One region of the Nocardiopsis sp. NPDC058631 genome, then DNA from elsewhere that is predicted to be linked to it. Evidence: predicted binding sites of a transcription regulator. Region 1 holds the regulator's gene; each other region holds the start of a gene.
The links. Region 1 encodes HrcA, which represses chaperone genes, less so after heat shock. Its sites were predicted from a motif close to TTGGCACTCTCNNNNNGAGAGTGCCAA; they were not measured.
Positions count from the first base shown of each region.

Region 1 (7,082 bases):
CCCCGGAGGGCAGGTCCATGTCGGCCAGGCGCGTGGCCCCGTCCTCGTGCAGCACCACACCCAGGTCGGCCCCGGCCAGCAGTGCGGCCACGGCGGACCGGTCCGCGAGGTCGGCGACCTCGGGAAGCCGCACCCGCCTGGCCTGTTTGGCCGCCTCCCTGGCGGTGGCGCGCCACTTGGCCAGGGCCTTGACCGCCCGGTCGCCCTTCCAACGGGTGACGGAGCGCTCAGCGGCCCAGGGCACGACCGTGTCGACCCCCGCCTCGGTCATCATCTCCACGGCCAGTTCGCCGCGGTCCCCCTTGGGAAGTGCCTGGACGACGGTCAGGCGGGGGCGGGGCGCGGGTTCCTCGCTGCGCTCCACCACCGCACAGACGATGTGGTCCCTGCCCACGGCGGACACGGTGCACCGGGCCCGCAGGCCGAGACCGTCGGACAGGTCGACGGTCTCACCCTCCCTGATGCGCCGTACCACCGCGGCGTGGTGCCCCTCGGTACCGCCCACGGTCACCCGGTCGGCCGCCAGTTCGGCGGTCCCGACCAGGAAGACCGGCGGTGTCACTTGGCGCCGAAGGCGTCACGGAGCTTGGCGAAGAGGCCGCCGTGCCCGGGGCTGAACCGGCCCGGGGACTGGTCCTCGCCGCGCAGCTCGGCGAACTTGCGGAGCAGGTTCTCCTGCTCCTCGTCCAGCTTGCCCGGGGTCTCGACGTCGACGCGGATGCGCAGGTCGCCCCGCCCTCCCCCGTCCAGGTGGGTGACGCCCTTGTTGGACAGGGTGATGACGTGGCCGGAGTTGGTACCCGGACGCAGGTCGATGTTCTCGGTCCCGTCGAGGGTGTCGAAGGCGAAGGACGCGCCCAGCGCGGCGGCCGTCATGGGGACGGTCACCGTGCACTGCAGGTCGTCGCCCCGCCGCTCGAAGGTCGGGTGGGGTCGCTGAAGGATCTCCAGGATGATGTCGCCGCGGGGTCCGCCGTTGGGGCCGACCTCGCCCTCACCCGCGAGCTGGATCCGGGTGCCGTCGTCGACGCCCGCGGGGATCTTGACGGTCCGGGTGACCTTCTCGCGTACCCGGCCCTCCCCCGCGCAGTCGCCGCACGGGTTGGTGATGACCGAGCCCTGGCCCGAGCACTGCGGGCAGGGGCGGGAGGTCATGACCTGACCCAGAAAGGAGCGGGTGACCTGGGAGACCTCGCCCTGACCGTGGCACATCTCGCACGTGGTGCGGTGCGAACCGGCCGCGGTCCCCTCGCCCTGGCACGTCTCGCACAGGATCGCGGTGGGGAAGGTGATCTCCTTGCTGACCCCGAACGCGGTCTCCGCCAGGTCCAGCTCGACACGGATCTTGATGCTGCGACCGCGCCGGACCCGGTCCCGGGGGCCACGCCCGCCGGGCTGACCGCCGCCGAAGAAGGCGTTCATGATGTCGTCGAAGGCGAAACCGCCCGCGCCGCCACCGAAGCCTCCCGCGCCGCCACCGCCGGGAGCGTAGGGGTCCTGACCCATGTCGAACATCCGACGCTTGTTCTCGTCGGAGAGGACCTCGTAGGCCTGGGTCACCTCCTTGAAGCGCTCCTGGGTGGCGGGGTCAGGGTTGATGTCCGGATGGAGCTCGCGTGCGAGCCTCCGGTACGCCTTCTTGATCTCGTCCTTGGACGCGTCGCGACGCACCCCGAGAACCTGGTAATAGTCTCTGGCCACTGAGTTACTGTCCTGCCAAAATCTGTCCGACATACCGAGCCACGGCGCGTACCGCTCCCATTGTTCCCGGATAGTCCATCCGGGTGGGTCCCACAACACCGATCTTGGCGAGCGACTGGTTTCCCACACCGTAGTCGGCCGAGACGATGGAGGTGGACCGGAGACCCTCGTGGAAGTTCTCCGCGCCGATGCGCACCGTGAGCATTGACGGGTCCTTCGCCTCACCCAGCAAACGGATGAGGACCATGTTCTCTTCCAGCGCCTCCAGGACGTCCCTCAGGCTGGCGGCGAAGTCCACGGCGGCGAGGTTGGCCGTCCCCGCGAGGACGATCTTCTCCTCGTGCCGTTCGACGAGGCTCTCCAACAGGACGGAGAGGACGGCCACCGCCATCCGGCGGTGTTCGGGCGGGACCTGCGCGGGCAGGTCCTCCACAGCGTCGGGCACCTCTCCGAGGTGCAGCCCGGAGATGGCGCGGTTGAGCATGGAGCGCAGGTCGTGGACCGCGGTCCCGTTGACCTCTCCGAGTCCGTCGATGACGCGCTGTTCGACCCTGCCAGTGTCGGTGATCACGACCATCATGACCCGCTGGCCCCCGAGGGGGACCAGCTCGACGTGCTGGACCGACGACCGGGTCAGCGAGGGGTACTGCACGATCGCGACCTGGCGTGTGAGCTGGGCGAGGAGCCGCACCGTCCTGGCGACGATCTCGTCCAGGTCCACCGCTCCGGCGAGGAAGGACTCGATGGCGCGACGCTCCGGCGCCGACAGGGGCTTGACCGAGGAGAGCCGGTCGACGAAGAGCCGGTACCCCTTGTCGGTCGGGACGCGTCCCGCGCTGGTGTGGGGCTGGGCGATGTACCCGTCCTCCTCCAGCGCGACCATGTCGTTGCGAATGGTCGCGGGGGAGACCCCGAGCCTGTGCCGATCGGCCAGTGCCCTGGATCCCACGGGTTCGTTCGTGTTGACGAAGTCCTCCACGACCGCGCGCAGGACAGCGAGCTTGCGCTCGTCCAGCAACTCGCCACCTCCTGGCACTCCGGGTTCCTCGGTGCCAATTCTATGCCCGACCGCAAACCCGGACGGGTACCCGCCGGTAGTAACGCCGGTGGGCACGCCCGATCTTCCCTCCGGTGCGGCGACGTGCGCCACGGCACGGGTGAACCGACACCCTCCCCCACTAGACTGCACGACCGTGGCTACCAAGGGAACCGGCCGCTACGGCCGCGACGTACTCGCCGACGACTGGCGGCTGCCCCGCAAGGGTGCCGTACGCGAGGTCCCCCTGAGGCGGGACCTGGTCGTGGAGGACGCCGACCAGGCGTTCTGCGGAGCAGTTTTGACCTGGGACAAGTCCAGTGTGACGCTGGAGGACCGCGCCGGCCGCCGCAGGGTCTTCGACCTCGGCCCGGCCGCCTTCCTGCTCGACGGGAAACTTGTGACCCTGGTGCGCCCGGCCGCGGCGCCGAGGGGGCCCCTGCGCAGCGCCTCCGGTTCGGTGGCGGTGCCCGGCGCCGCCGCGCGTACGGCCCGCGGGAGCCGGATCTACGTGGAGGGCGTGCACGACGCCGAGCTCGTGGAGAAGGTCTGGGGACACGACCTGCGCGTCGAGGGGATCGCCGTCGAGTTCCTGGAGGGCGTCGACGACCTGCCCTCGATCGTGGCGGACTTCTCCCCCGGTCCGGGACGCCGCCTCGGGGTCCTCGTGGACCACCTGGTCCCGGGTTCCAAGGAGAGCCGGATCGCCGAGCGGGTGCGCGCGGAGCACGTACTGGTGGCCGGCCACCCCTACGTCGACGTCTGGCAGGCCGTGCGGCCCGCCGCCGTGGGGATCACGGCCTGGCCCGAGGTTCCGCGCGGCCGCCCCTGGAAGGAGGGCGTCGTCGAGGCCCTGGGGTGGCGGCTGGAGACCGGTGAGGCGTGGCGCCGGATCCTCGGATCGGTCGGTACCTATGCTGATCTGGAGCCGTCCCTGCTCGGACGTGTGGAGGAGCTCATCGACTTCGTCACGGGACCCCACCCGGACGAACCCTAGGACGTGCCGTCGCGTCACAGTAGGGTGCCTGCCCCTGACGGGGCCGTTTTCGCGGTGGTGCGGCCCCAGGACCTAGGATTCTGCCCAGGGCGCGGTCCGGGCACCCGGTGTCCGGGGCCGCGGTCGCCCGCCTCCGGCCCTGCGCGGTCGTCGGTACAGAGCGAAAGTACAAGAACCGCCACTCACCAGCGGAGCCAAGGAAGAGCATGAGCGAGACCCCGACGAACCCCCCGTCCCCGGAGGACCCCGACCAGGACCGGCAGCCCCAGCAGCCGGACGGCGGGCAGCAGGAGTACGGCCGGCAGGACGAGGGCCGACCGCCCCAGGCGGGATACGACCAGCCCTCGGACGCGCAGTCGCCGTACGCGCCCCAGCCCGAGCAGGGCCACCAGCCCGGCCCGCAGCCGCCCTACGGGCAGCCCTCGGGCGCACAGCCCTCGTACGGGCAGCCGCCCCAACCCGGGTACGGGCAGCCCCCGGGCGCCCAGTCGCCGTACGCGCCCCAGCCCGAGCAAGGCCACCAGCCCGGCCCGCAGCAGCCCTACGGCCAGCCGGGGTACGGCCAGCCGTCCAGCGGACAGCCGGCGTACGGCCAGCCCTCGGGCGCCCAGTCGCCGTACGCGCCCCAGCCCGAGCAAGGCCACCAGCCCGGCCCGCAGCCGCCCTACGGGCAGCCCCCACAGCCCCAGCAGCCCTACGGCCAGCCCGGTTTCGCCCCTCCCGGCGCGGGTGCCGAGCAGCCCTCCCACGGACAGCCGTCCGGCGCGCAGCCCGCATACGGGCAGCCGCCCCAACCCGGGTACGGGCAGCCCCCGGGCTCCCAGTCGCCGTACGCGCCCCAGCCCGAGCAAGGCCACCAGCCCGGCCCGCAGCCGCCCTACGGGCAGCCCCCACAGCCCCAGCAGCCCTACGGTCAGCCCGCGGGCGCGCAGCAGGGGTACGTCCCGCAGCCCGACCACGCCCAGCAGCCGCATGCCTACGGCCAGCCGCAGCAGCCGCAGCACCCCGGCGCCTACGGCCAGCCGCAGCCTCCCGCGCAGGGGAACGACAACAGCACGCTGGTGGCCATGCTCGCCCACCTGTCGGGTTTCGTGATCGCCTGCTTCGGCTGGATTCCGCCGCTGGCGGTCTACCTCGCCAAGCGCAACCAGTCGCCGTTCGTGCGCCACCACGCCTCGGAGGCGGCGAACTTCCAGATCACACTGCTGATCCCGTACATCTTCGCCTGGGTCGTCTTCATCGCACTGGGTATCTTCTTCCCGAGCCTGTCCTGGATCGGCTCCCTGATCATCGCGCTCGTCTGGATCGTGTCGATCGTGTTCGGGGTCATGGGGGCCAACGGAGCGAACAAGGGGACCTGGTACCGCTACCCGGTCAGCATCCGCCTGCTGAAGTGACGCGCACTCCCCCCCGACCTGAGCGAGTCCACACGAAGGAACCACCATGTCGCACCCGAACAACCCGCCCGAAGACCCCTACGGCCAGGGTCAGCAGCCAGGCCACGACGACGGCTCCGGCGGCTACCCCGGCCAGCAGCCCGGCGGTTACCCGCCGCCCCCGCAGGGCGACCCCTCGCAGGGGTACCAGAGCGGCGGTTACCCGCCGCCCCCGCAGGGCGACCCCTCCCAGGGGTACCCGGGTGGCGGCTACCCCGGCCAGCCCGGATACCAGCAGGGCGGGTACCCGCCCCCCGGTCAGCCCGGCGGCTACCCCGGACAGGAGCAGACCGGCGGCTACCAGGCGCCCGGGTACCCGCAGGGCGGTTACCCTCCCCCGGGCTACCAGCCCCACGGGGGTTACCGCGAGTCGTCGGCGACGACCGGCCGGCCCAACTCCGAGGAGCGGACCACGGCGCTCCTGGTCCACCTCAGCGGAATCCTGCTGGGCTTCCTCGGTCCGCTGGTCATGTACCTGGTGAAGAAGGACGAATCGCCCTTCCTGCGCCACCAGTCGGCACAGGCGCTGAACTTCCAGCTCCTGCTGATGATCGGTTACGTCATCTCGGTCCCGCTGTCCTTCATCTTCATCGGCGGACTCCTGATGCTGGTGCTGTGGGTGATGGCCATCGTGTTCGGCATCCTGGCCGGCACGGCGGCCAATCGCGGCGAGTGGTACCGCTACCCGTTCAACGTCGACTGGGTCAAGTAGCAAGGTCCGCGGACACCGTGGGAACGCCCGAGGGGGCCCGTGCGTGCACGCACGGGCCCCCTACGTGCGCGCCACCTCAGGTGAGGTCGCGCACCACGGCGTCGGCGAGCAGGCGTCCCCTGCGGGTCAAGACGGCGCGGCCGGCGTCGTGGGCGCCGGGCTCCAGCAGGCCGTCGGCGACGGCGCGCTCGGCCGCGGCGCGCCCGTGCGGCTCCAGCAGGTCCAGCGGGCACCCCCGCTCCACGCGCAGTTCCAGCAGGATCCGCTCGAAGCGGCGCTCCTCCGCTGTGAGCACCTCGCGGGCCTGACCCGGGCTGTCGCCGGCGGTGAGGCGCGCGGCGTAGGCGGCCGGGTGCTTGACGTTCCACCAGCGGGTGCCCCCGACGTGGCTGTGCGCGCCGGGTCCCACGCCCCACCAGTGCCCGCCGGTCCAGTAGAGGAGGTTGTGGGCGCTGCGCCCCTCGGGGGTACGCGCCCAGTTGGAGACCTCGTAGGCCGTGAACCCGGCCTTCGCCAGAGCGTCGTCGGCCATCAGGTAGCGGTCGGCCATCGTGTCGTCGTCGGGCTCGGTGAGCTCGCCCCTGCGCACCCGGGCGGCGAGGCGGGTGCCCTCCTCGACGATCAGCGAGTAGGCGGACACGTGGTCGGGCCCGGCGGAGACCGCAGCGTCGAGGGAGGCGCGCCAGTCGTCGTCGGTCTCACCCGGCGTGCCGTAGATCAGGTCGAGGTTGACGTGGTCGAACCCGGCCTCGCGAGCCCACCCGACGCACTGCTCCGGGCGCCCGGGGGTGTGGCCGCGCTCCAGGACCTTCAGCACGTGCGGGCGGGCGCTCTGCATGCCGAAGGAGATCCGGGTGAACCCGGCCTCGCGCAGGCGCACCAGGTACTCCGGTGTGACGGTCTCGGGGTTCGCCTCGGTGGTGACCTCGGCCCCGGGGGTGAGACCGAACCGGTCGCGGACCGCGGCGACGATCCGGCCCAGGTCCTCGGCGGACAGCAGGGTCGGGGTCCCTCCGCCGACGAACACGGTGCTGACCGGGGGCCTCGGCCCGGACAGGGCCCGGTCGGCCAGTGCGACCTCGGCGACGGCCTGGTCGGCGTACGTGGCCCGGGAGGCCGTGGCCGTCCCGTCCCGGGAGACGAGTTCCTCGGCCGTGTAGGTGTTGAAGTCGCAGTAGCCGCAGCGTGTGACGCAGAAGG
Region 1 covers NZ_JBHXQY010000096.1:10,883-17,964, forward strand. Annotated here, with positions in the region: gene ACFWTE_RS24490 (16S rRNA (uracil(1498)-N(3))-methyltransferase) at 1-562, opposite strand, end outside; gene dnaJ (molecular chaperone DnaJ) at 559-1,701, opposite strand; gene hrcA (heat-inducible transcriptional repressor HrcA) at 1,706-2,719, opposite strand; gene ACFWTE_RS24505 (DUF3097 domain-containing protein) at 2,895-3,734, shown strand; gene ACFWTE_RS24510 (DUF4870 domain-containing protein) at 3,941-5,131, shown strand; gene ACFWTE_RS24515 (DUF4870 domain-containing protein) at 5,178-5,882, shown strand; gene hemW (radical SAM family heme chaperone HemW) at 5,959-7,082, opposite strand, start outside.

Region 2 (7,082 bases), on a different contig from region 1:
CCGCGGCCAGCTCCGTGGTCTCCTCGGGCACGACGATCAGCGCGTTCGCCCCGGCCAGCGCAGACAGCTGGTGGGAGCCCTGGCGCAGAGCCGGTGACACCGCGGGCGCGGTCCCGCGCCCGTGCGGCGGCTCCTCCAAGACTCCGCGCAGGTAGGAGCGGCGGCCTCGCGGCGAGGTGACCGGCGCGGTGAGCACCGCGCGCGTGCCCGGCAGGGGCCGGGGGTCGAGACCTCGCAGGCGGCGCAGCACCGGGAGGACGAAGATCTGGAACGAGACGAAGGCGCTCACGGGGTTGCCGGGAAGGGTGATGATCGGGGTCCGGTCCGGACCGATCGTGCCGAAGCCCTGGGGCTTGCCCGGCTGCATCGCCACCTGGGTGAACTCCACGGTGCCCTCCCGTGTGAGCACCTCCTTGACGACGTCGTACGCGCCCATGCTCACCCCGCCGGTGGTGACCACGACGTCGGCCCGGACGAGCAGGCCCTCCAGGGTGTCGAGCACCGTCTGTGGGTCGTCCCCGACGGACCCGTGCCGGTGGACGTCACATCCGGCGTCGCGGGCGGCCGCGGCGATCATGAAGCTGTTGGACTCCCAGATCTGGCCCGGTCCGAGCGGGCGTCCGGGCTCGACCAGTTCCTCACCGGTGGAGAGGACGACCACGCGGGGACGGGGGTAGACGGTCACCGAGCGGCGCCCGACGGCAGCCAGCACGCCCATCTCCCCGGCTCCGATCCGCACGCCCGGCCGGAGCACGACCGCGCCCTCGACCACGTCGCCGCCGGCCGGGCGGACGGCGTTGCCGACGCGGACCGGGCGGTCGACGGCCACCGTGGCCACGCCGCCGTCGGTCCACTCGACGGGCACGACCGCGTCGGCCCCGGAAGGCATGGGCGCACCGGTCATGATGCGCGCGCACAGGCCCGGACGGACCGCCGTCGGGGAGGGGTCTCCGGCCGGGATGTCGCCGACCACGGGCAGGCGGACCGGGGCGTCGGCGGTCGCCGTGTCCAGATCGGCGGCGCACACGGCGTACCCGTCCATGGCCGAGTTGTCGAAGCCCGGCAGCGACACCGGCGAGGCGACGGTCTCGGCGAGTACGGAGCCGTGGGCCCGGAGCAGGTCCAGTTCGGTGGGCTGCGGGTCGGCGATGAGGGCCAGGACGTCGGCGACGTGCTGTTCGACGCTCTTCACGGGGGTTCCTCCGTTGTCGCGGTTCCTGGGGCGGAGCGTCTCCCCTCCCTCAGGAGGTGAGGCGCGTCCCATTGTCGCCACGTCCGGCACCGTGCGCGCCGCTCCCCCGCGCGACCGGGTCAGGAGCGCTCGGCGTCGTGGCGGTCGACGAAGTCGCGCAGCCACGGCAGGAGCTCGTCCGCGAGGTCGGGACGGCGGCAGGCGAAGTCCACCACCGTGCGGATGTAGTCGGCCTTGTTGCCCGTGTCGTAGCGGCGTCCGCGGAACAGGACGCCGTACACGGTCCCGCCGTCCTCGGGCTTGCGCCGGGCGAGTTCGCGCAGCGCGTCGGTCAGCTGGATCTCCCCTCCGCGTCCGGGCGGGGTCTCCTGCAGGACGGGGAAGACCGCCGGGTCGCAGACGTAGCGGCCGATGATCGCCCAACGGCTCGGGGCCTGCTCCGGCGCGGGCTTCTCGACCAGGTCGGTGACGGTGACGACATCCTCCTCGTCGGTGGGCTCGATGCCCGCGCACCCGTACAGGGAGACCTGCTCGGGCTCCACCTCCATGAGGGCGACGACGCTGCCCCCGCGCTGCTCCCTGACCTCGATCATGCGGCGCAGGAGGTCGGCGGACTCGATGAGGTCGTCGCCGAGCAGCACCGCGAACGGGTTCGCGCCCACGTGCGCCTCCGCGCACAGCACCGCGTGGCCGAGCCCCCGGGGCTCCCCCTGGCGGACGTAGTGGACCTGGGCGAGGTCGCTGGACTCGCGCACCGAACGCAGCCGCGCGTCCTCGCCCTTGGCCTCCAGCGCCTCCTCCAACTCGTAGGCCCGGTCGAAGTGGTCCTCGATGGAACGCTTGCTGCGTCCCGTGATCATCAGGACGTCCTTGAGCTCGGCGGCGACCGCCTCCTCCACGACGTACTGGATCGCGGGCTTGTCCACGATCGGCAGCATCTCCTTGGGCGTTGCCTTGGTCGCGGGCAGGAACCGCGTCCCCAGGCCGGCCGCGGGGACGACCGCCTTGGTGACGGGCGCGGATACCGGGGGTCGCTTGTGGTCGGATGCGTCGTTCATGTCGGCACTTTAGGACAGACTCCGACCGTCCCGGAGCCCCGACGCCCTGCCGGGTGTCAAGAAGTTCCCGCTCTTTCGGGAGAACGAGCGCAAAACGCCATCCCGAGTTCACCACCTGCGGCAGGACCCGCCGAGCCCGTCGGGCCGCCGCGTCGGTGACGGCCCCTCGCGGCTCCGGTCGGCCCGGTGCCACACTGGGCGCATGAACGGGACCGGTGGTGACGGGGAACCGTCGGAGAAGGACCGGCTGCGCGAGGGCTTCCTCGCGCGGCGGAGGGCGCGCGGCGCCGAGGAGCGCGCGCGGATCGGCTCAGCGGTCAGGGACACCCTGATGGGCCTCCCGTGGCTCGCCATGGGCGGAACCGTCGCGTGCTACTACTCCGTCGGCGGGGAACCCGACACCCGCAAGCTGGTGACGGCCCTGTGGAAGCGCGGCACGTACGTGCTGCTGCCCGTGTTCCTGCCCGGCGGCGAACTGGACTGGGCTGCCTTCGACGGGCCCGACAGCCTGGCCCCCGCCGGACACGGCCTCATGGAGCCCACAGGCCACCGCTACGGTCCCGGGGCGCCGGCCCGGGCGGACGCGGTGGTCTGCCCCGCCCTCGCCGTGGACGGGAAGGGGAACCGTCTGGGCCGCGGCGCGGGCTGCTACGACCGCGCGCTCGCGTACAAGGGGCCGCACAGTCCCGCGATCGCCCTGGTGCACGACGACGAGTTCGTGGATTCCCTGCCCGCCGAGCCGCACGACCGGCCGGTGGACGCCGTCCTCACGCCCGGTGGCGGGCTGCGCGTGCTCGGATCCGGGGTGTGGCCGGGAGGGCGCGGCCCCGCGTGACCCCGGCGCCCCGCACGGGCGCCGCCGGGGCGCCCGGCTCGGGACACCGGTTCTCCGGCACCGGGTCCGGCGTGTCGGGGCGGCGAGGGCGCGGACGGTACGGGCCCGTGGCCCCGGGGATTAACCGGACCGGACGGAGCGTTGTCGGTGGCGGTCGCGCCCCCGCGCCGTCACCGATCCGGCACCGGTCCCGCCGCCGTGCGCGTTCCGCGCCGGGTGCTGTCGCGGCCCCGGTCGGCGAGCGCGTACTATTTAGCAGTCAACGGGCGAGAGTGCCAGCAAGGAGGACCCGGAACAGTGCCTACGTACCAGTACGCGTGTACCGAGTGCGATGCCCAGATGGAGGTCGTGCAGAGCTTCAGCGATGACGCGCTGACCGTCTGCCCCGAGTGCGAGGGACGCCTGCGCAAGGTGTACTCCGCCGTCGGCATCGTCTTCAAGGGCTCGGGCTTCTACCGCACCGACAGCGGCAAGACCTCCAACAGCTCCGTCCTGACCGGGGCCAACGCCGGCTCCGGCGAAGGCAAGGACTCCGGCTCCTCCGAGTCCGGCGGCACCGCCTCCTCCGGTACGGACGCCAAGAGCTCCTCCACCGACTCCGGCTCCGGCTCCGGCTCCGGCTCCGGCTCCAAGGCGAGCAGCGGAACCGGCTCCGGTACCAGCACGGCCAGCAGCACCGCCGCCGCGGCCGGCTGAGCCGCGGGGCCGTTGACCGACGCAGCGCCGCCGAGTCCTCGGCGGCGCTCGGCACGTCCGGCCTGTGGACAACGGCCGATCGGCCCCGCCGCGGCCTAGCGTTGGACCATGACCAACGCACCACCCCCCTACCGGCACCGCAGGGCGCTCACCCGCCTGTTGGACCGGTACCGGCGCGCCGTCGCCGCCCTCCTCGCCGCCGCCGCGCTCCTCAGCGCCGTGCTGGCGGTACGCCCGCCCCCGGCGCCCACCGAACAGGTCCTCGTCGCCGCCCGCGACCTCGACGCCACGGCACCGCTCACCGCGCGCGACCTCACCCCCCGGCCCCTGCCCGCCGGCTCCGTCCCCGACGGCGCGCTGGAGTCCGGCACGGAGACGGCCGGACTGTCCCTCACGTCCCCGGTGCGCCGGGGCGAGGTGATCACCGACGCCCGCCTGGCCGACCCTCCCGCCCGCCCGTACGGACCCGGCCTGGTCGCCGTCCCCGTGCGGGTCTCGGACCCCGGGGCGGTCGGCCTCCTCTCACCCGGCAGCCGGGTGGACGTCCTCGCCGCGGGGAGCCCCGACGAGTTCGCCCCGGCTCGGGCGGGACCGGCCGTGGAGGTGGTCAGCGACCGTCCGGTCCTCGCCCTGCCCTCCGAGTCCGACCGGGGCGGCGAGGGCGGCGCGCTCATCCTCATCGCCGCCACGCCCGCGGAGGCCCGGAGCCTGGCGGGGCACTCCACCGCGTCGCGCCTGTCCATCACCATTCGCGGTTGACCGCCGACCTGTGGTGGTGAAAGCTGGCGGGCGCCGGTGCGCGCCCCCCGGACGCCCGGCGACCCCAACCACATCGAGTACGTAGGGCTGTTCCATGGAAGGCTTCAAGAAGTTCCTGTTCCAGGGAAACCTGGTGCAGCTGGCTGTCGCGGTCGTGATCGGCACGGTCTTCGCCAACCTCATCACCGCGTTCACCGAGGGGTTCATCACCCCGCTGATCGGGATCTTCGGCGGCATCCCCACGTTCGCCGACCTCTACTTCGAGATCAACGGCAGCCGCTTCATGTACGGCACGTTCGTCGACGCCCTGGTCTCGTTCCTGATCACCGCCGCGGTCCTGTACTTCCTCGTGGTCCTGCCGCTCGGCAAGCTCATGCAGAGGTTCGTCAAGGCCGAGGAGGCCACGACACGGCCCTGCCCCTACTGCTGCTCCGAGATCGACAAGAAGGCCATCCGGTGCTCCCACTGCACGAGTGAGGTCGCCGCGGAGACCGTCTGACCCCTACGCCGAGGGTTCCGCCCCTGCGCCACGGGTGCTCCCGAACGGCCGGGGGCCCGCCGGACACACGTCGGGGGCGGCCCGCACGGACCGCCCCCGGAACCAACTCAGCCGCCGTACTCCCAGTGCCAGGGCTCGAAGGGGCTGGACTTGGCCCAGGCGGGGTGGGTCCACCCGAAGTCCGCCCCGTTGGTCTCCATCCAGTTCCACCTTTCGGACCTGAAGTTCTGGATGCCGCAGCCGAGGTCGAGCGCCTGGCCCAGTCCGTGGTTACTCGTACCGGGTACAGCGGCGAACCCCGGAGCGACCTCGCCGTAGACACGGTTCTGGTTGGGCAGGTCGCGGTAGGCGCTGGTGATGCAGATGTTCTCGCCGTACTCGTCCACGTACCTCATGTTGAGTTCGAGGAAGGCGACGGCGGCGTCGGCGCGCAACTGCTTGTCGTCGTACAGGTCGCAGAGGGAGTTGCCCGGCAGCAGGCCGTTCGGCTGGCCGTCCGCGTTCGACGCGGCGGAGGCGTCACAGTCGGCTGCGGCCATGTAGGCCTCCGGGTCGATACCGCGCTCCTCCAGCTCCGCGGTGAGCTCGTTCGAGCTCTCCTCGGACTGCTCGCGCAGATTCTCGACCTCAGCGGCCAGCTCGACCTGTTCCAACTGCGTGGTGGTCTGGAGCTCCTGCGCCTGGCTCGCCAGATCGACCTGTTCCTCGCGCAGGTCGGTGGCCTCCTGGATCATCGCCTGGTTGTCCTCGGAGATCTTCGCCGCGTAGGACTGCGTCTGGAGGTCGTCGTCGAGCGTGCCCGACGTGAGCGTGGTGAGCATGCCACCGTCCGGCTGCTGGTAGAGGGCGCTGGCCAGGGCGGCCAGGGGCTCGCGCATCTCGCCGAGTTCGAGCTCGGTCTGCTGGAGCTCGTGGAGCGTCGAGACCAGCTCTTCCTGGGCGGCCTCCAGCTCCTCCTGTCGCTCGACGTAACGTTCAGTGCCCTCCTCCAGCTCCTGAGAGGCCGTCTCGGCCCGCTCACGGAACTCCTCCAGTCCAGCCTCGGCCGGGGCGAGCCCGCCGGAGTGGACGGGGACGACGAGCAGCGCGGTGACGAGCACGAGCGACAGTGCCTGGGCACACCGGGCGCGGTGGAACGTCGCGAATGCGGTCAGCGCTCCGCTGTTACCCGGTACGCGGGACCTGCGCCGCGCCGAATCAGAAATCAACGGCACGAATGATCCTCCGGCTGCTTTTCCTCGAACACCTACCCGTGACCGCAAGGAACGTACTACATGTCCACATGCGGACACACGGAACCGTTGCGCCGGAGGAGGCCGACCCGGTGCGGACCCGCGCCCGTCCCGCCGCCGTCTTCCCCGGCCTTCGGTGAAGTACCTGGTCATCACTGTGCGAGCCTCGCTCCGACCCGCCCTTCAGGGCGATCGGCGCGCATATCCGGCCATAACGCAACACGCGCCATGAACAACGTCACACCGCACCAGGACAACCAATCGTAGGTCAGCGTACTCCGCCATGCACGCAGAGTCCCCCAGTCACACCCCCGAAACGGCAACCGACACCCCATTCACCTCTATCCTGGGTTAGGCTTGGCCCGGCGGCGGGGCAACGCATACCTCCGTCAGACCCATGGCTCCATAGCTCAGGGGATAGAGCACCGCTCTCCTAAAGCGGGTGTCGCAGGTTCGAATCCTGCTGGGGCCGCCCCTGTGACCTGGGGTTTCTCTGATCAGAGAGACCCCAGGCCGATGGCCTGGTCTCAGTTCTCGGGTTGTCCCCATAACGCCTCTCCGATCCTCTCCACCGCTCCGCAGAACACGTTCGTCACTGGCGTGGATGTAGCGGGCGGTCCGTGACATCTGCGAGTGAGCCAGGATCTGTCGGATCGTGTCGGGGTCCACTCCCAGCACGGATGGAGTCAGGAACTGATGCGTGTTTCTCTGCTCGACCGCTCACGGACGCGCAGTGGCGAGTCCGACGCGGAGACGATCGCGACGACCGTCGAGAGAGCCGTACGTGCGGAGGAACTCGGCTTTCACCGGT
Region 2 covers NZ_JBHXQY010000065.1:25,167-32,248, reverse strand. Annotated here, with positions in the region: gene glp (gephyrin-like molybdotransferase Glp) at 1-1,192, opposite strand, end outside; gene galU (UTP--glucose-1-phosphate uridylyltransferase GalU) at 1,312-2,250, opposite strand; gene ACFWTE_RS20525 (5-formyltetrahydrofolate cyclo-ligase) at 2,453-3,085, shown strand; gene ACFWTE_RS20520 (FmdB family zinc ribbon protein) at 3,383-3,781, shown strand; gene cpaB (Flp pilus assembly protein CpaB) at 3,890-4,540, shown strand; gene ACFWTE_RS20510 (MscL family protein) at 4,635-5,039, shown strand; gene ACFWTE_RS20505 (D-alanyl-D-alanine carboxypeptidase family protein) at 5,147-6,253, opposite strand; tRNA gene ACFWTE_RS20500 (tRNA-Arg) at 6,671-6,743, shown strand; gene ACFWTE_RS20495 (MsnO8 family LLM class oxidoreductase) at 6,968-7,082, shown strand, end outside.
Region 2: ACFWTE_RS20520 (FmdB family zinc ribbon protein) is a predicted target of HrcA. The motif match lies at 3,338-3,364, and genes of this name have one in related genera.

Region 3 (7,082 bases), on a different contig from region 1:
CGGCCTCGACGGCCGCGGTGATCTCGGTCCGCCCGGCGGCCAGCGCCTCGGCCAGCTCGGTACGGCTTTCGGTCAGGGAACCGGAGAGTTCGGTACGGCTCTCGGCCAGCGCGGTGACGACGGCCTCGTGCCTCTCCCCGGAGACCTCCGACAGCGCGGACAGCGACGCCTCGACGGCCTCGGTCTTGGCGGTGAGGGAGGCGAGGGCGGTGTCGAGGGCGTCCAGGCGCGAGCCCACGGTCTCGCTCAGACCGTTCAGGCGCTCACCGAGGTCGGTGACCTGGTCGGCTGTCCGGTTCCCGTTCTCGGCCAGCCGTTCGAGGCGGGTGAGAGTGGTGTCCAGGTGGCCGGCGATGCGCTGGGTGTCGGCCCGCAGGGTCGGCATGTCCGACAGCGGCTTGACCTGCTGCCCGACGACCTCTATGTGCTCGGCGAGGGTCTCGGCCCACTCCGGCGGGCGGGCCAGGAAGTCGTCGATGCGTCCGTTGACCGTGGTGACGGCCTCGGCGAGGGAGGTGAGCTCGCGCTCGCGCAGCTCGCGGAGCAGCCACTCCATCCCTTCGAGGCGCTGGCGCACCTCCTCGCTGACCGCGCCCTGCGACTTCTGCTCGGAGACGTGCTCCTGTGCGGCCTGGGAGAGCAGGTCGCGCATCCGGTCGGAGACACCGGACTGACCTCCCGCGTTGAGGAAGTTGTGGTTGGTCTGTTCCACCGAGGTGCTCCTTTGGTTCTGGCGCTCCCGTGCCCATACGGGGGAGTGGAGGGTTCCGGACGGGTCGGGTTCTCGATGGTCCCCGGGCGGGCGGCGCTCCCGCGGCGGTTACCGGCCCTTCGTGACTGGAGTGTGACTTTCCGTATATGTCCGAGACAGGGTCAGGGAACTGACCGAAACTCGGGACAGGCCACCCCCATGAGCCTTCCGGGTGAATCCATGAGAAGGAAAAGACTTCAGCGGTCGCCAGTTTAACGACCGGGGCTCCTCCGCCCCCAGGGGAGGGCGAAAGATCTGGGTGAGAGAGGTAACGATATGGGGTCCTTCCCCCCGCCATCGGGCAGGCGGCAGGCGCGGGCGCCGCCGTCGGATCACCCCGAGGAGGCGGGGTCCACCTCGCGGCACAGCAGGCAGAAGGGCCGGTCGCCGATCCTGGTGAGGACGACCGTCACCGACTCCGGACCGGAGGCCCGCAGATCGCGGCGCAGCTTCTCCGTGTCCACCGCCGATCCGCGTTTCTTGATCGTTACCGTTCCGGCGTCCAGTGCACGCACCGCAGACCTCAGACGCTTCAACGAGAACGGCAGCACCTCCACCACCTCCAGCACCCGCCACAGCGGGGACACGGCCGCCGTGTCCGCGGTGAAGTACGCGATCCGCTCGTCCAGCAGCGCCCCGCCCACCCGGGCGGCGGCCTCCGCCACCAGGTGCGACCGCACCACGGCCGGGTCGGGGTCGTACAGGTAGCGCCGCGCCGGGGCCACGGGAGCCGGCCCCAGGCCCGGGTCCGCGTCCAGGTGGGCGACCGCCCCCTCGCGGGCCAGGAGCCCCTCCCGCTCGTGCAGGACCGTCGCCCGCCGGCGCACGCCCGACGCGCGGGGCCCGCCCTCCGCGGCGTCCCCGGCCAGGGCGCCGAACCACAGCGCCGTCTCCTTCAGCTCGCCGTCCACCGAGATCCACTCCGCCGTCGCACCGCCGGGCAGGACCTCGTGCGGGATGCCGGGCGCCGCCTTCAGGCACGCGGCGTCCGCACCCTCCGCGAGCTCCGTCGCCACGTCCCACGGAGGGGAGTAGGCGGCGGGATCGAAGACCCGGCCGCGCCCGCCCCGTCTCGCCGGGTCGCAGAACAACAGCGGGTAGCGGCCCACCGCGGCCGCGTCGGCCTCGCCCTCGCGGACCCGGGCCAGGCCGGACAGGCCCAGGGCCTCGATGTTGGCGCGGGCCACCGCCACCGTCAGCGGATCGGAGTCCACACCCTCCACCGGGACGCCGCGACCGGCCAGCGCCAGCAGGTCGGCGCCGATCCCGCAGCACAGGTCGCCCGCGACGCCGCCCTCCGGCACCGCCCCGGCCACCGCCGCCGTCCGATCCGCCCGGTAGTCGGCCACCACGCGCCGGGTGGACTGCTCCAGGCCGTTCGGGGTGAAGAACATCCGCCCGGCGCGGTCGCCGAACTTGGCCCGGCCGCGCTCGCGGAGGGAAACCTGGGTCAGGAGCGCGTTCACGAGCTCCGAGACGGGTAGGTCGGGTGCGAGGGCGGCCACACGGGGGTCGGCGCGCAGCAGGGACGCCGCTCCCAGCTGGTCCCGGACGGCGCTCCCCGGATCGACGTCCGCCAGCACCTCCCGGCCCGCGTCGGTGAGCAGCGCCTCGAAGGCGGGCACGCGCATGGGTTCCCCTCAAGCGTCGAAGAGCGGTCGGCGAGGAGCGGCCCCCTGCCCCGCGGGGCCCGCGGGGCGCCACGGCGCGGTCGGCGGAGCGGGGCGCCCGGCGGAACTCCCTGACCGGGGGTCACGTTCTCATTTCCATTCTGGCACTCTCGGGGGTAGAGTGCTAATCGCGACGACGCCGGTCTGGCACCCGCGACGACAGGCCGCCTCTGTCGCCCCTTTTTCGCAGTCGGTCCGTGCATCAGCACGGGCCGGAGCCAGTACACCGCAACTTTGAAGGGGGAGGTCACACCGTGTCGACCGCCACCAAGACCGTGTTGAAGCCGCTCGAGGACCGCGTCGTGGTCAGGACGCTGGAGGCCGAGCAGACCACCGCTTCCGGTCTGGTCATCCCGGACACCGCCAAGGAGAAGCCCCAGGAGGGCGAGATCCTCGCCGTGGGTCCCGGCCGTTGGGACGACGAGGGCGACAAGCGCATCCCGCTCGACGTCAAGGTCGGCGACGTCGTCCTCTACAGCAAGTACGGCGGCACCGAGGTCAAGTACGACGGCCAGGAGTACCTGGTCCTCTCCGCCCGCGACCTGCTCGCGGTCGTCGAGAAGTAGGTCTCGACGGGGCCCGGTCCGCCGGGCTCGGAGCCAGGCATCCCGCACCGGTCGGCATATCGCCGGGCGGGGCGGGATGCTCCTTTTCGACCAGCCTCAAGAGGAAGCACCCACATGCCGAAGATCCTGGAGTTCGAGGACGACGCCCGTCGTGCCCTCGAACGGGGCGTCGACCGCCTCGCCAACGCCGTCAAGGTGACGCTCGGCCCGCGCGGCCGCAACGTCGTCATCGACAAGAAGTTCGGTGCCCCCACCATCACGAACGACGGTGTGACCGTCGCCCGTGAGATCGAGCTGGACGACCCCTACGAGAACCTGGGCGCCCAGCTGGTCAAGGAGGTCGCCACCAAGACCAACGACGCCGCCGGTGACGGCACCACCACCGCGACCGTCCTGGCCCAGGCCCTCGTCCGCGAGGGGCTGCGCAGCGTCACCTCCGGCGGGTCCCCGCTCTCCCTCAAGAAGGGCATCGACGCCGCGGCCGCCCGCGTCTCCGAGATCCTCCTGGAGCGCGCCCGCCCCGTCGAGGAGCGTGAGGACATCGCCTACGTGGCGACCAACTCCGCCCAGGACGCCCAGATCGGCGACCTGATCGCCGAGGCGTTCGACAAGGTCGGCAAGGACGGCGTCATCACGGTGGAGGAGGCCCCCACCTTCGGGATGGACCTCGACTTCACCGAGGGCCTCCAGTTCGACAAGGGCTACGTCTCGCCCTACTTCGTCACCGACGGCGACCGCCAGGAGGCGGTGCTGGAGGACGCCCTCATCCTGATCAACCAGGGGAAGATCAGCAGCCTCAACGAGCTGCTGCCCCTGCTGGAGAAGGTCGTCCAGAGCAAGAAGCCGCTCCTGATCATCGCCGAGGACATCGACGGCGACGCGCTGGGCGCCCTGGTGCTCAACAAGATCCGGGGCACGCTCAACGTGGCCGCCGTCAAGGCACCCGGCTTCGGTGAGCGCCGCAAGGCCATGCTCCAGGACATCGCCGTCCTCACCGGCGGCCAGGTCATCGCCGAGGAGGTCGGCCTGACCCTGGAGAACGCCGACCTCGACGCGCTGGGCAGCGCCCGCCGCACCGTCATCACCAAGGACGCGACCACGGTCGTGGACGGTGCAGGCGAGCAGTCCGAGATCGACGACCGCGTCCGCCAGATCCGCAAGGAGATCGAGGCGAGCGACTCCGACTGGGACCGCGAGAAGCTCCAGGAGCGTCTGGCCAAGCTCGCGGGCGGCGTGTCCGTCCTGCGCGTCGGTGCCGCCACCGAGGTGGAGCTCAAGGAGAAGAAGCACCGCCTGGAGGACGCCATCTCGGCGACCCGCGCGGCCATCGAGGAGGGCATCGTCGCCGGTGGCGGCGCCTCCCTGGTGCACGCGGCCTCCGCCCTGGACGACCTCGGCCTGACCGGCGACGAGGCCACCGGTGTGGCGATCGTGCGCCGCGCCCTGGTCGAGCCCGCCCGGTGGATCGCGGAGAACGCGGGCGCCGAGGGCTACGTCGTGACCCACCGCATCTCCGAGCTGGAGGTCGGCCACGGTTACAACGCGGCCAAGGGCACCTACGGCGACCTGGCCGCCGAGGGGATCATCGACCCGGTCAAGGTCTCCCGTTCGGCCGTCCAGAACGCCGCGTCCATCGCGGGCATGCTCCTGACCACCGAGGTCCTGGTGGTGGACAAGCCCGAGGACGACGCGGACGACCACGGCCACGGCCACGGTCACTGACCACGCGCCGCAGGCCCGGTGACGGGCCCGGCGTGAGCTCGGCCCGGGGGCGGGACACGACAGTGTCCCGCCCCCGCGCACTACCACGCGTATCCCACCTTTCACTCTGGAGTGGGTGGCGTTTTCGGACGATTTTCCCAAAACGTAACCATTCCGTAGTTGGTGATTGGAGCGGTTGGGTCCCGCAGTGGGGGCATCATTCCTAACGTGACGGATGCAGGCGCCCGGGGGGGCGCTACCGCGCAGCGGCCAAGAACGCACGGGCAGGCGGACTCCGCGGCCCGCGAGACAGGATTGAACCATCTGGGGTCGCTCGCGGTCCGGGGGGACGACGGGGCCATGGACTCGCTGTTGCGCGAGGTCCGGCCCATGGTGGTGAGGTACTGCCACGCGCGCCTCGCCCGGGTCTCGGGCCTGGCCCACCACTCCGACGACGTGGCGCAGGAAGTGTGCATCGCCCTGCTCTCGGCGGTACCGCGCTACCAGGACCGGGGCCGGCCCTTCGCGGCCTTCGTGTTCGGGATCGCCGCCCACAAGGTCGCCGACACCCTGCGTGTCGCGGGCAGGGTGGAGACGGTGCCCACCGACGCGGTGCCCGAGCAGGCCGACGACGGCCCGGGGCCGGAGGAGTCGGCGGTGCGGGTGATCGAGGCCCAGCGCGCGAGGGAACTTCTGGACGAGCTGCCCGAGCAGCAGCGCAAGCTCCTGGTGATGAGGGTGATCGCAGGACTGACAGCGGATGAGACGGGACATGTACTGGGAATGTCGGCGGGCGCGGTACGGGTCGCCCAGCACCGAGCTATTGCTCGGCTTCGGCAGGTGGCCGTGGCGAACCGCCTCCTCCCCTGAGCGCGGCGGGCGCCCCCGCCCCGGCCATCGCGTGTGCCCCGACCGGCCGCGGGCCCACGGCCACTGCCGCTACCCCGGCCCGGCCGCCCGCCGCCGCTCCCACTGGCACTGAGTCCCGCCGCGCCGCACGACCCGGACGGCCGCCCCGCGGCCCCGGGGCCTCCGGTGCCCCGCCCCGGAAGCCGCCGGCCCGGAGCCGCGCAGAACGGGCGAGGGCCGGGCAGACGCCCTTCCGCAGGACCGGGCCCAAACCGTGATCCCGCTCACTTTCGCCCCGTGGTGACGGGTCAAACACCTCTTTCCACCGGGGCGGCACAGGTCGACGACCTAGGATGAGACGACACGCGGGGGCGAACCGCGCAGGTGTGCCGGGAAAGCGGAGGTTGTGTCATGGGCCAGGAGTACAGCGACTACGGGGACAAACTGCTACCGCCGGGGTTGACCTACGACGACGTGCTCCTCGTACCGGCCTACTCCGACCTCCAGCCCGGTGACGTGGACACCACCACCCGGCTGTCCCGCAACATCACCCTGACCATCCCCCTGCTCTCCGCGGCGATGGACACCGTCACCGAGGCGCGGATGGCCGTGGCCATGGCGCGCCAGGGCGGCGCGGGCGTCCTGCACCGCAACCTCTCGGCCGAGGACCAGGCCAGCCAGATCGACCTGGTCAAGCGCTCCGAGGCCGGTATGGTCACCGACCCCGTCACCTGTCAGCCGGAGGACGACCTCGCCGAGGTCGAGCGCCTGTGCGCCCACTACCGGATCTCCGGTGTCCCCGTCACCGACGCCTCCGGCACCCTCGTCGGCATCGTCACCAACAGGGACATGCGCTTCGAGAGCGACCGCACCCGGCTGGTCCGCGACGTCATGACCACTGAGAACCTGGTCACCGCCCCCGTCGGCGTCAGCCGCGCGCAGGCCTTCGAGCTGCTCCGCAAGCACAAGGTCGAGAAGCTGCCCCTGATCGACGGGCAGAACCGCCTGCGCGGCCTGATCACCGTCAAGGACTTCATCAAGAGCGAGCAGTTCCCCGACGCCACCAAGGACGCCGACGGGCGCCTGGTCGTCGGTGGCGCCGTCGGCGTCGGAGCCGAGGCCGAGGAGCGCGCCAGGCTGCTCGTCGAGGCCGGGGTCGACTTCGTCGTCGTGGACACCGCGCACGGCCACTCCTCCGGGCTCGCCGACATGATCGCCAAGCTCAAGGCCAACTCCCGCGCCGACATCGTCGCGGGCAACGTCGCCACGCGGGCCGGGGCCCAGCTGCTCGTCGACGCCGGAGCCGACGCCGTCAAGGTCGGCGTGGGTCCCGGCTCCATCTGCACCACCCGCATCGTCGCCGGTGTCGGCGCGCCGCAGCTCACCGCCATCCTGGAGGCCGCCAAGGCCTGCGGCCCGGCGGGCGTGCCGCTCATCGCGGACGGTGGGCTCCAGTACTCCGGCGAGATCGCCAAGGCCATCGCCGCGGGAGCCAGCACGGTCATGCTCGGCAGCCTGCTCGCGGGCGTCGAGGAGAGCCCGGGC
Region 3 covers NZ_JBHXQY010000011.1:52,736-59,817, forward strand. Annotated here, with positions in the region: gene ACFWTE_RS06320 (hypothetical protein) at 1-712, opposite strand, end outside; gene ACFWTE_RS06325 (SAM-dependent methyltransferase) at 1,084-2,382, opposite strand; gene groES (co-chaperone GroES) at 2,676-2,987, shown strand; gene groL (chaperonin GroEL) at 3,102-4,709, shown strand; gene ACFWTE_RS06340 (sigma-70 family RNA polymerase sigma factor) at 4,917-5,558, shown strand; gene guaB (IMP dehydrogenase) at 5,949-7,082, shown strand, end outside.
Region 3: groES (co-chaperone GroES) is a predicted target of HrcA. The motif match lies at 2,523-2,549, and genes of this name have one in related genera.